One region of the Aquipuribacter aurantiacus genome, then DNA from elsewhere that is predicted to be linked to it. Evidence: predicted binding sites of a transcription regulator. Region 1 holds the regulator's gene; the other holds the start of a gene.
The links. Region 1 encodes Rex, which represses fermentation and respiration genes when NADH is low (regulators of the CRP and FNR family bind a similar motif). Its sites were predicted from a motif close to CTTGTGAANNNNTTCACAAG; they were not measured.
Positions count from the first base shown of each region.

Region 2: ACR80Q_RS08195 (geranylgeranyl reductase family protein) is a predicted target of Rex. The motif match lies at 2,003-2,022, and genes of this name have one in related genera.

Region 1 is NZ_JBPKAO010000004.1:132,737-137,143, reverse strand. It holds gene hemC (hydroxymethylbilane synthase) at 1-896, opposite strand, end outside; gene ACR80Q_RS07315 (glutamyl-tRNA reductase) at 893-2,218, opposite strand; gene ACR80Q_RS07310 (redox-sensing transcriptional repressor Rex) at 2,215-3,021, opposite strand; gene ACR80Q_RS07305 (glutaredoxin family protein) at 3,116-3,400, opposite strand; gene ACR80Q_RS07300 (lysophospholipid acyltransferase family protein) at 3,397-4,407, opposite strand, start outside.
Region 2 is NZ_JBPKAO010000004.1:321,418-325,824, forward strand. It holds gene ACR80Q_RS08185 (isochorismate synthase) at 1-1,039, opposite strand, end outside; gene ACR80Q_RS08190 (demethylmenaquinone methyltransferase) at 1,162-1,809, shown strand; gene ACR80Q_RS08195 (geranylgeranyl reductase family protein) at 2,053-3,384, shown strand; gene ACR80Q_RS08200 (NADH-quinone oxidoreductase subunit A) at 3,563-3,922, shown strand; gene ACR80Q_RS08205 (NuoB/complex I 20 kDa subunit family protein) at 3,997-4,407, shown strand, end outside.

The DNA.
Region 1 (4,407 bases):
TCGAGGACCGTGGTCGTACGGTCCGTCGTCAGTGATGCCGTCCGGGGGGCCGTCGCGGATGCAGCGACCCCGACGTCGGCGGCGTCCGCGACCGGGTCGTCGGCCAGGGCGGCGTGCAGCACCACCTCCTCGCCGCTCACGGTCGCCAGGGCGCCGACCGGCGCGGAGCAGCCGGCGTCCAGGACCCGCAGCATCGTGCGCTCGGCCGTGACCGCGGCCCGGGTCGGGGCGTGGTCGAGGGCGTCGCGCACCCGGGCGCCGAGCGGGTCGCCGCTGCGGGTCTCGACCGCCAGGGCGCCCTGGCCCGGCGCGGGCAGCAGCACGTCGGTGCCCAGCACGTCGCTGACCTCGCCGTCCCGACCCAGCCGGCGCAGCCCCGCCAGGGCGAGGACCACCGCGTCCAGGTCCACCCCGACGCGTCCCATCCGGGTGTCGACGTTGCCGCGCACGTCCACGACCCTCAGGCTGCGTCCGCGGCGGGCGGCGTCCACCGCGAGCATCGCGGCCCGCCGGGGCGAGCCGGTCCCGACCCGGGCCCCGTCGGGCAGGTCGACCAGCCGGGTCCCGCCCACGGAGACCAGCGCGTCGCGCGGGTCCTCGCGCTCGGGCACCGCGGCGAGGTCGATCCCGGGGAACGGGGCGGTCGGGAGGTCCTTGAGCGAGTGCACGGCCACGTCGACCTGCCCGGCGAGCAGGGCGTCGCGCAGCGCGGAGACGAACACCCCGGTGCCGCCGGTGTCACGGGCCAGCTCGCGCAGCGGCTCGGCGGAGCGGTCGCCGTGGGTCGAGACCAGGACGAGCTCGCAGTCCTCGCCGAGCGTCCGGGCCAGGGCGTCGGCGACCAGCTGGGACTGGGTGCGCGCCAGCGTGCTGGCCCGGGTGCCGACGCGGATCACGAGCTGGTCCCCTCGGCCCGGCCCGGCGTGCCCAGCCGGTTGACCGGGTCCAGGGTGTCGGCCACGTGCAGGCCGAAGAGGGTCTGCAGCGCCTCGGCGTACATCGACCCGTCCGGTCCGCTCGCCAGCTCCTTGACCCTCACCGTGGGGGTGTGGAGGACCTTGTCGACCACACGGCGCACCGTGCGCTCGACCTCGGCGGCCACGGCCGGGTCCAGGTCGCCGAGCCGGCCCCGCAGCCGCTGCAGCTCGGCCGCCACGACGGCGTCCGCCTGGCTTCGCAGCGCGACGACGGTCGGGGTGACCGTGGCGGCCTCGACCTCGGCGCGCCAGAGGAGCACCTCGTCGGCCACCACGGCACGCGCCCGGGCCACCTCGGTCGTCCCGTCGCCCTCGGCGGCGAGCAGGCCGCCGAGGCCCTCGAGGTCGACGAGCGTGACGGTGGGCAGGCCGGCCGGCAGCGGTGCGACGTCGCGGGGCAGGGCCAGGTCGACCAGCACCAGCGGGCGGCCGCCGCGGGCGGCGACGGCGGCCCTGACGTCGTCGGCCTCGACGACGTGCCCCACGGAGCCCGTGCAGCTGACGACGACGTCGCACTCGCGCAGCAGACGGGGGAGGTCGGCCAGGGTCGCGACGTCGCCCCCGACCGACTCCGCGAGCCGGACGGCCTTGTCGTGCGTGCGGTTGACCACCGTGATGGCGCCGGCCGCCTGGCGGGCCAGCGTGGCCGTCACCAGGCCGGCCATGCCCCCGGCGCCCACGACGGCCACCCGCGCGCCGGGCAGCGGCCCCACCTGCGCCGTGGCCAGGTGCAGCGCCTCGGTGACCATGCGGTTGCCGAGGCGGTCCAGACCGGTCTCGGCGCGGGCCCGTCGACCGACCCGCAGCGAACGCTCGACGACCGCCGCCAGCCCCCGCCCGGCGTGCCCGGCGGCCCGGGCGCGGCTGTACGCGCCCCGCACCTGGCCGAGGATCTGCGCCTCGCCCAGGGCCATGGAGTCCAGGCCGGCGACGACCTGGAAGACGTGCTCGACCGCGGCCCCGTCGTAGTGGGCGTACATGTGCTCACCCAGGTCGGCGGCGTCGACCCCCGTCCCCAGGGCCAGGGCGCTGGACACGGCGGCGACGCCGGAGTGGAACCGGTCGACGTCGACGTAGACCTCGACCCGGTTGCACGTCGACACCACCATGGCCTCGTTGACGTAGCGCTCGTCGAGCACCCGGCGGGCCAGGGCGGCCGGGTCGGCCGCGGCCTCCGCGAGGCGCTCCAGCGACGGCAGCGGGCAGGTCCGGTGGCTGGCACCGACGACGAGCAGGGTCACCGGGCACCGCTCTCGGCGCGCAGGACGGCGTCGGTCCCCCGGAGGCCCTCGGGGGGGCGCAGCGGCCCCAGGACGTCGCTGCGCTTGCGCTGCTCGTGGAACCCGAGGATCTGCAGCTCGCTGGACAGGTCGACGGCGCGGACGGTGACGCCGTCGGGCACGCGCACGGCCGCCCCGGCGAAGCAGAGGATGCTGGTGATGCCGGCCCGGACCAGGGTCTCGCTGGTGACCTGGGCGGCCTCGGCGGGGGTGGCGATGACGGCGATCCGGACGTTTCGCTCCTGCACCAGCCGGTGCACCTCGTCCACGTGGTGGACGGTGCGGCCGTTGACGGTCGTGCCCACGACGGCGGGGTCGGCGTCGAACAGCGCCGCGATGCTGAGGCCGCGGCTGGTGAACCCCCCGTAGTGCGCCAGCGCCCGGCCCAGGTTGCCGACGCCGACGATGGCGACGGGCCAGTCGTGCTCCAGGCCCAGCACGGCGGACATCTCGTGCACCAGGGTCGCGACGTCGTAGCCCACACCGCGGGTGCCGTAGGAGCCGAGCTGCGACAGGTCCTTGCGCAGCATGGCCGCGGACACGTGGACCAGGTCGGCCAGCTCCTGGCTCGACACCGTGCTGGTCCCCCGGTCGGCGAGGGCGTGCAACGCCTGCAGGTAGGTGGGGAGCCTCGCGACCGTGGCCTCGGGCACCCCCCTGGCGGCGGCGGTGCGGGCGACGGCGTCGTCGGTCCGGACCTGGACCAGGGGGCCCTTCGGCGCGCGGGAGCCCGTGCGGGGCAGTCGCAGTCGCTGCAAGGGCACTTGGGTCTCTCCTCGGCCGGGAAGTGTCATCGTAAGGGCTTGTGACGACGTGCACAAAGTGGCGCGACGCGTCCGCCGTAGCCCCCGCCCGGCCTCACCAGAGCAGGCGACGCCGCCGGCCCGGGCTCAGCAGCCGCCGCAGGCGCACCGGGTCCACCCGCAGCTGCTCGACGGTGGCGCCGTCGACCTCCACGACCGGGATCCGGTCCCAGAACCGGGCGTGCAGCTCCGGGTCGTCGAGGACGGACACCTCGGTCAGCTCGGCGCCGGCGCGCCGACACTCCGCCTGCACCACGACCCGGGCCTCGTCGCACAGGTGGCAGCCGGGCTTGCCGATCAGCCGGACCTGCACCGGCGGCCTCGCGGCGCGAGCGCTCATCCGAGGAACACGCTGCGACGCTGCACCAGCAGCGCGTAGAGGGTCTGCTGGATGACCTCGCGGACCCGGTCGGTGATCTCGAACACCACCATCGGGTCCTCCGCGGCGCCGGGGTCGAGCTGGTCGGTGGGGATCGGCTCGCCGAACTCGATCAGCCACTTGCTGGGCAGCGGCACCAGCCCCAGCGGCCCCAGCCACGGGAACGTGGGGGTCACGGGCCAGTAGGGGGCCCCGGTGAGCCGGGCCAGCGGCCGGACGTCGGCGAGCATCGGGTGGATCTCCTCCGCCCCCACGATGCTCACCGGCACGATGGGCACCTGGGTGCGGATGGCGGCGGACACGAAGCCGCCGCGGCCGAAGCGCTGCAACCGGTACCGGTCGCGGTAGTTCTTGCCGATGCCCTTGAACCCCTCGGGCCAGACCCCGACCAGCTCGCCGGAGGACAGCAGCCGCTCGGCGTCGCTGCTGGCGGCCAGCGTGGCCCCCATCCGACGCGCGACGTCGCCGACGACCGGCGTGGCGAACACCAGGTCCGCGCCCAGCAGCCGCAGGAACCGCCCGTCGGTGCTGTCGTGCACCGCCACCTGGGTCATCAGGGCGTCCCAGGCCACCGTGCCGGAGTGGTTGCCCACCAGCAGGGCGCCGCGGTCGGCCGGGATCCGTTCGGCCCCGCGCAGCTCGACCCGGAACCAGCGCCGGTACACGGGGCGGAGCACGGCGAGCATCACCCGCTCCGTCAGCTCGGGGTCGAAGCCGAACTCGTCGACGGCGTAGTCGCCCTGCAGCCGGCGCCGGACGAAGTCGACGGCGTCCAGCAGCAGCTCCTGCAGGTGCGCGCTGCCGTCCGGGTCCACCGGCGCCTCGCCGCCCCCCGACAGCTCCCCGTCCGGTCCCGGCTCGTCCGGTCCCGGCTCGTCCGGTCCCGGCCCGTCCGGCGCCGGCTCGTCCGGCACCACGGCCAGGTGGGGCGGCGCCCCCGCCTCGAGGGCCTCGACGACCCGCTGGCC
Region 2 (4,407 bases), 190 kb from region 1:
AGACCGCGGCCGAGGGGTGCAGGGCGGCCGCCAGGTGCAGGCTCGACACGTCGTCGCGCAGGACGCCGGTGACGTCGGTGGCCAGGTGCATGACGTTGGCCAGGTGCAGCACGAACGGCGACTCCGGGACGTTGGTGCCGGCGCAGAAGGGGGTGATGGCCTCGACCACGCTGCGGACGGCGTACTCGTGCTCGCCCAGGTCCTTGCTCGACCGGGCCAGCGACGCCGCCAGGGCCAGGTCGTGGGCGTCGTCACCGGTGCGGCGGATGGTCCCGGCCAGCACGCGCGAGGCGACCAGCCGCATCTGCGTGCGGACGAGCATCTCCGGGGTGGCGCCCACCAGTCCGTCGACGCTGAACGTCCAGGTGGAGGGGTAGGCGTCCGCCAGGCGCCGCAGCAGCGCGCGCGGGTCCAGGGGGGACCCGGTGCGGGCCAGCAGGTCCCGGGCCAGGACGACCTTGGCCACCTCGCCGGCCTCGATGCGGCGGACGGCGGCCTCCACCAGTGCCTCCCAGGCGGCGCTGCTCACCGCGCCGTCGGCGAACGCGACCGGGCCCGGTCGTGGTGGGGCGGGCGCCACGGGCGGCGGCCCGTCGACCGGTCCCGGGATCACGCCGTCGGTGTTGCCGTCGGTGAGGGTGGTCCTCGTCAGCCACCAGCGCCCGTCCCGGTGCCCGACGACCGTCGCCGGGACGACGAGCTGGCTGGTGCTGGGCGAGCCGTCGGCGAACGCGAACGACCCGAAGGCCACCGGACCGGTGCCCCGCAGGCCCACGTCGTCGCGGACCACGGCGCCGGCCAGCAGCCGCTGCCACCGCCGCTCGGCGGCGGCGAACCGGTCGGGGCCGGTCGTGCTCACCCGGGCGGTCTCGCCCCAGCCCACGAGACCCTCGCCGCGCCGCACCCAGGACAACGGGGCCTGCCCGGGGGGCAGCAGCTCCAGCAACGGGCCGGGGTCGTCGATCTCGACGGTGCGTGACACGAGCCGGGCGCCAGGACGGGCGGCCGGCTCGGCGTGGTCTGCCATGGTGCTCGACATCGTGATCACAGGGTAGGTCGCCACCGGTCGTGCCCGCGCCCCGGGCGTCGTGGGACGATCTGCAGGTGCCCGACACCCCGGTCCGCGCCCAGCTGGACAAGCGTCCCGACGAGGTCTCGTCGATGTTCGACGGGGTCGCCGAGCGGTACGACCTGACGAACACCGTGCTGTCGCTCGGCTCCGACCGCCGCTGGCGTCGCATGGTGATGCGCGACCTGGACGCCCGCCACGGCGAGCGGGTCCTCGACCTGGCCGCCGGCACCGGGACGTCGACCGAGCCGTTCGCCGACGCGGGGGTGCGGGCGGTGGCCTGCGACTTCTCCCTCGGCATGCTCCAGGTCGGCCGGCGTCGTCGACCGGACATGTCGTTCCTGGCCGGTGACGCAACCCGGCTGCCGTTCGCCGACGCCTCGTTCGACGCCGCGACCATCTCCTTCGGCCTGCGCAACGTGGTCGACCCCGACGCCGGGCTGGCCGAGATGCTGCGGGTCGTGCGTCCCGGTGGCCGCCTCGTCGTCTGCGAGTTCAGCCACCCCACCTGGAAGCCGTTCCGGGCCGTCTACGACCGCTACCTGCTGCGGGTGCTGCCCGCGGTGTCGCGCGTGGCCTCGTCCAACCCGGAGGCCTACGACTACCTGGCCGAGTCGATCCAGGCCTGGCCCGACCAGCAGGCGCTCGCCGAACGGATCCGGGCGGCCGGCTGGAGCCAGGTCACCTGGCGCGACGCCAGCGCCGGCATCGTCGCCCTGCACCGCGCCGTCCGCCCCTGACCCGGCGGGCCCGCACCGGTCCGGCCGTCCTGACCGACGGGTGGCACACGGACTGGTCGTGATCCGGCCGCTCCACCCCCCCGATCACATCACCTGCGTGTGCCACCCCCGCCCGGCCCGCCCGGCCCGCCCGGCCCGCCCGGCCCGCCGGCCCGGGCCACCCGTCCGGCGGGGCGGCCGGCCCCGTCGTACCCTTGTGAACACGTGCACAAGTCCGGTGCGCATGTCCCTGGAGGTCCACGCGTGAGCACCCTGACCGAACAGCCCGTCACCGCGGTCGACGACGTCCCCGCGGAGGCCGACGTCGTCGTGGTCGGCGCGGGCCCCGCCGGCGCGACGGCCGCGGCCTACCTCGCCCGGACCGGCCTGCACGTGGTGCTGCTGGAGAAGACGGCCTTCCCGCGCGAGAAGGTCTGCGGCGACGGGCTGACCCCGCGCGGGGTCAAGGAGCTCGTCGCCCTCGGCGTGCAGCACCGCGAGGAGGACGGCTGGATCCGCAACAAGGGCCTCCGCATCATCGGTGGCGGCCAGCGGCTGCAGCTGGACTGGCCCGAGCTCACCGGGGTGCCCAGCTACGGCCTGGTCCGCCCCCGCGCCGACCTCGACGAGGTGCTGGCCCGGACCGCGCAGCGGGAGGGCGCGCAGCTGTTCGAGCAGACCTCGGTCACCGGCCCGGTCCTGGACGCCACCGGCCGCATCACGGCCGTCACCTGGGCCCGCCACGACGAGCGGGGCCGCAAGACCGGCCTGACCGGCACCGTCAGGGCCAGGCTGGTCGTCGCCGCCGACGGCAACTCCAGCCGGCTCAGCCTGGCCATGGGCCTGATCAAGCGCGACGACCGTCCGCTCGGGGTCGCGGTGCGGACGTACTACACGTCCCCGCGCACCCACGACGACTACCTGGAGTCCTGGCTCGAGCTGTGGGACGGCCCGCCCGGGCAGTCCACGCTGCTGCCGGGCTACGGCTGGGTGTTCGGCGTCGGGGACGGCACGAGCAACGTCGGGCTCGGCATCCTCAGCAGCTCCAGCGCCTTCGGCAAGGTCGACTACAAGGAGCTGCTGCAGCGCTGGGTCGCGACGATGCCGGCCGACTGGGGCTTCACCCCCGACAACCAGACGATGGCCATCAAGGGCGCGGCCCTGCCGATGGGCTTCAACCGCACGCCGCACTACACCAAGGGCCTTCTGCTGGTCGGCGACGCGGGCGGCATGGTCAACCCGTTCAACGGCGAGGGCATCGCCTACGCCATGGCCAGCTCCCGGATCGCGGCCGGGGTGATCGCCCAGGCGATGGCCATGCCGGAGCACGCCCGCGAGCGCGCTCTGCAGGCCTACCCCAAGGCCGTCGAGGCCGAGATGGGCGCCTACTACGCGCTGGGCCGGGTCTTCGTGAAGATCATCGGCAACCCCTGGGTGATGGCCACGGCGACCCGCTACGGGCTCCCGCGCCCGCTGCTCATGCAGTTCGTCCTCAAGCTGCTCGCCAACCTCTACGAGGACACGGGTGGCGACCCGGTGGACAAGGTCATCCAGCAGATGGAGCGGTTGTCCCCGGTGGCGTCGCGCCTCGCATGAGCCCCCGCCCCCGCACCGCCGGTCACGGATGCATTTCGTCAGCGACCGGTGACGTAAACGTGCTGGTGGGGGGCGAGCCCCAGGTCTCGGAGCGGCACGAGGCGACCCCTAGGATGTCGCCGACCGTGCATGCGCGAGACGGCCGCGTCCCAGGCGCGACCCGACGAGGAGACCTCACGTGAGCCCCTATCTGCCGCTGGTGATCATGCTGGCGATCGGCGTCGGCTTCGCCGCCTTCTCCATCGTCGCGACGTCGCTCACCGGTCCCTCGCGCTACAACCGGGCCAAGCTCGAGGCCTACGAGTGCGGCATCCAGCCCACCCCGCAGGCCGCAGGCGGGGGCCGGGTGCCGATCAAGTTCTACCTGATCGCCATGCTGTTCATCGTCTTCGACATCGAGACGGTCTTCCTGATCCCGTGGGCGATCGCCTTCAACCAGCTGGGGCTGTTCGCCCTGGTCCAGGTCCTGCTGTTCGTCGGGGCCATCCTCGTCGCGTACGCCTACGTCTGGCGTCGTGGCGGGCTCGACTGGGACTGACGGACCAGCACGCGCACCAGTCCTGAGCACCAGCACGTACCGGCACCGCACGCACCACCGACAGGAGCAACAGCATGGGTATCGAGGAGAAGCTCCCCGCCGGGATCCTCCTGGGACAGGTGGAACAGCTCGTCGGCCTGGTCCGCAAGGCGTCGGTCTGGCCGGCCACCTTCGGCCTGGCCTGCTGCGCCATCGAGATGATGGCCGTGGGCGGGCCCAAGTACGACATCGCCCGCTTCGGCATGGAGCGGTTCTCCGCCAGCCCGCGTCAGGCCGACCTGATGATCGTCGCGGGCCGGGTGAGCCAGAAGATGGCCCCGGTCGTGCGGCAGGTCTACGACCAGATGCCCAACCCCAAGTGGGTGATCGCGATGGGCGTCTGCGCGAGCTCCGGCGGCATGTTCAACAACTACGCGATCGTCCAGGGCGTCGACCACATCGTCCCCGTCGACGTGTACCTGCCCGGCTGCCCGCCGCGCCCGGAG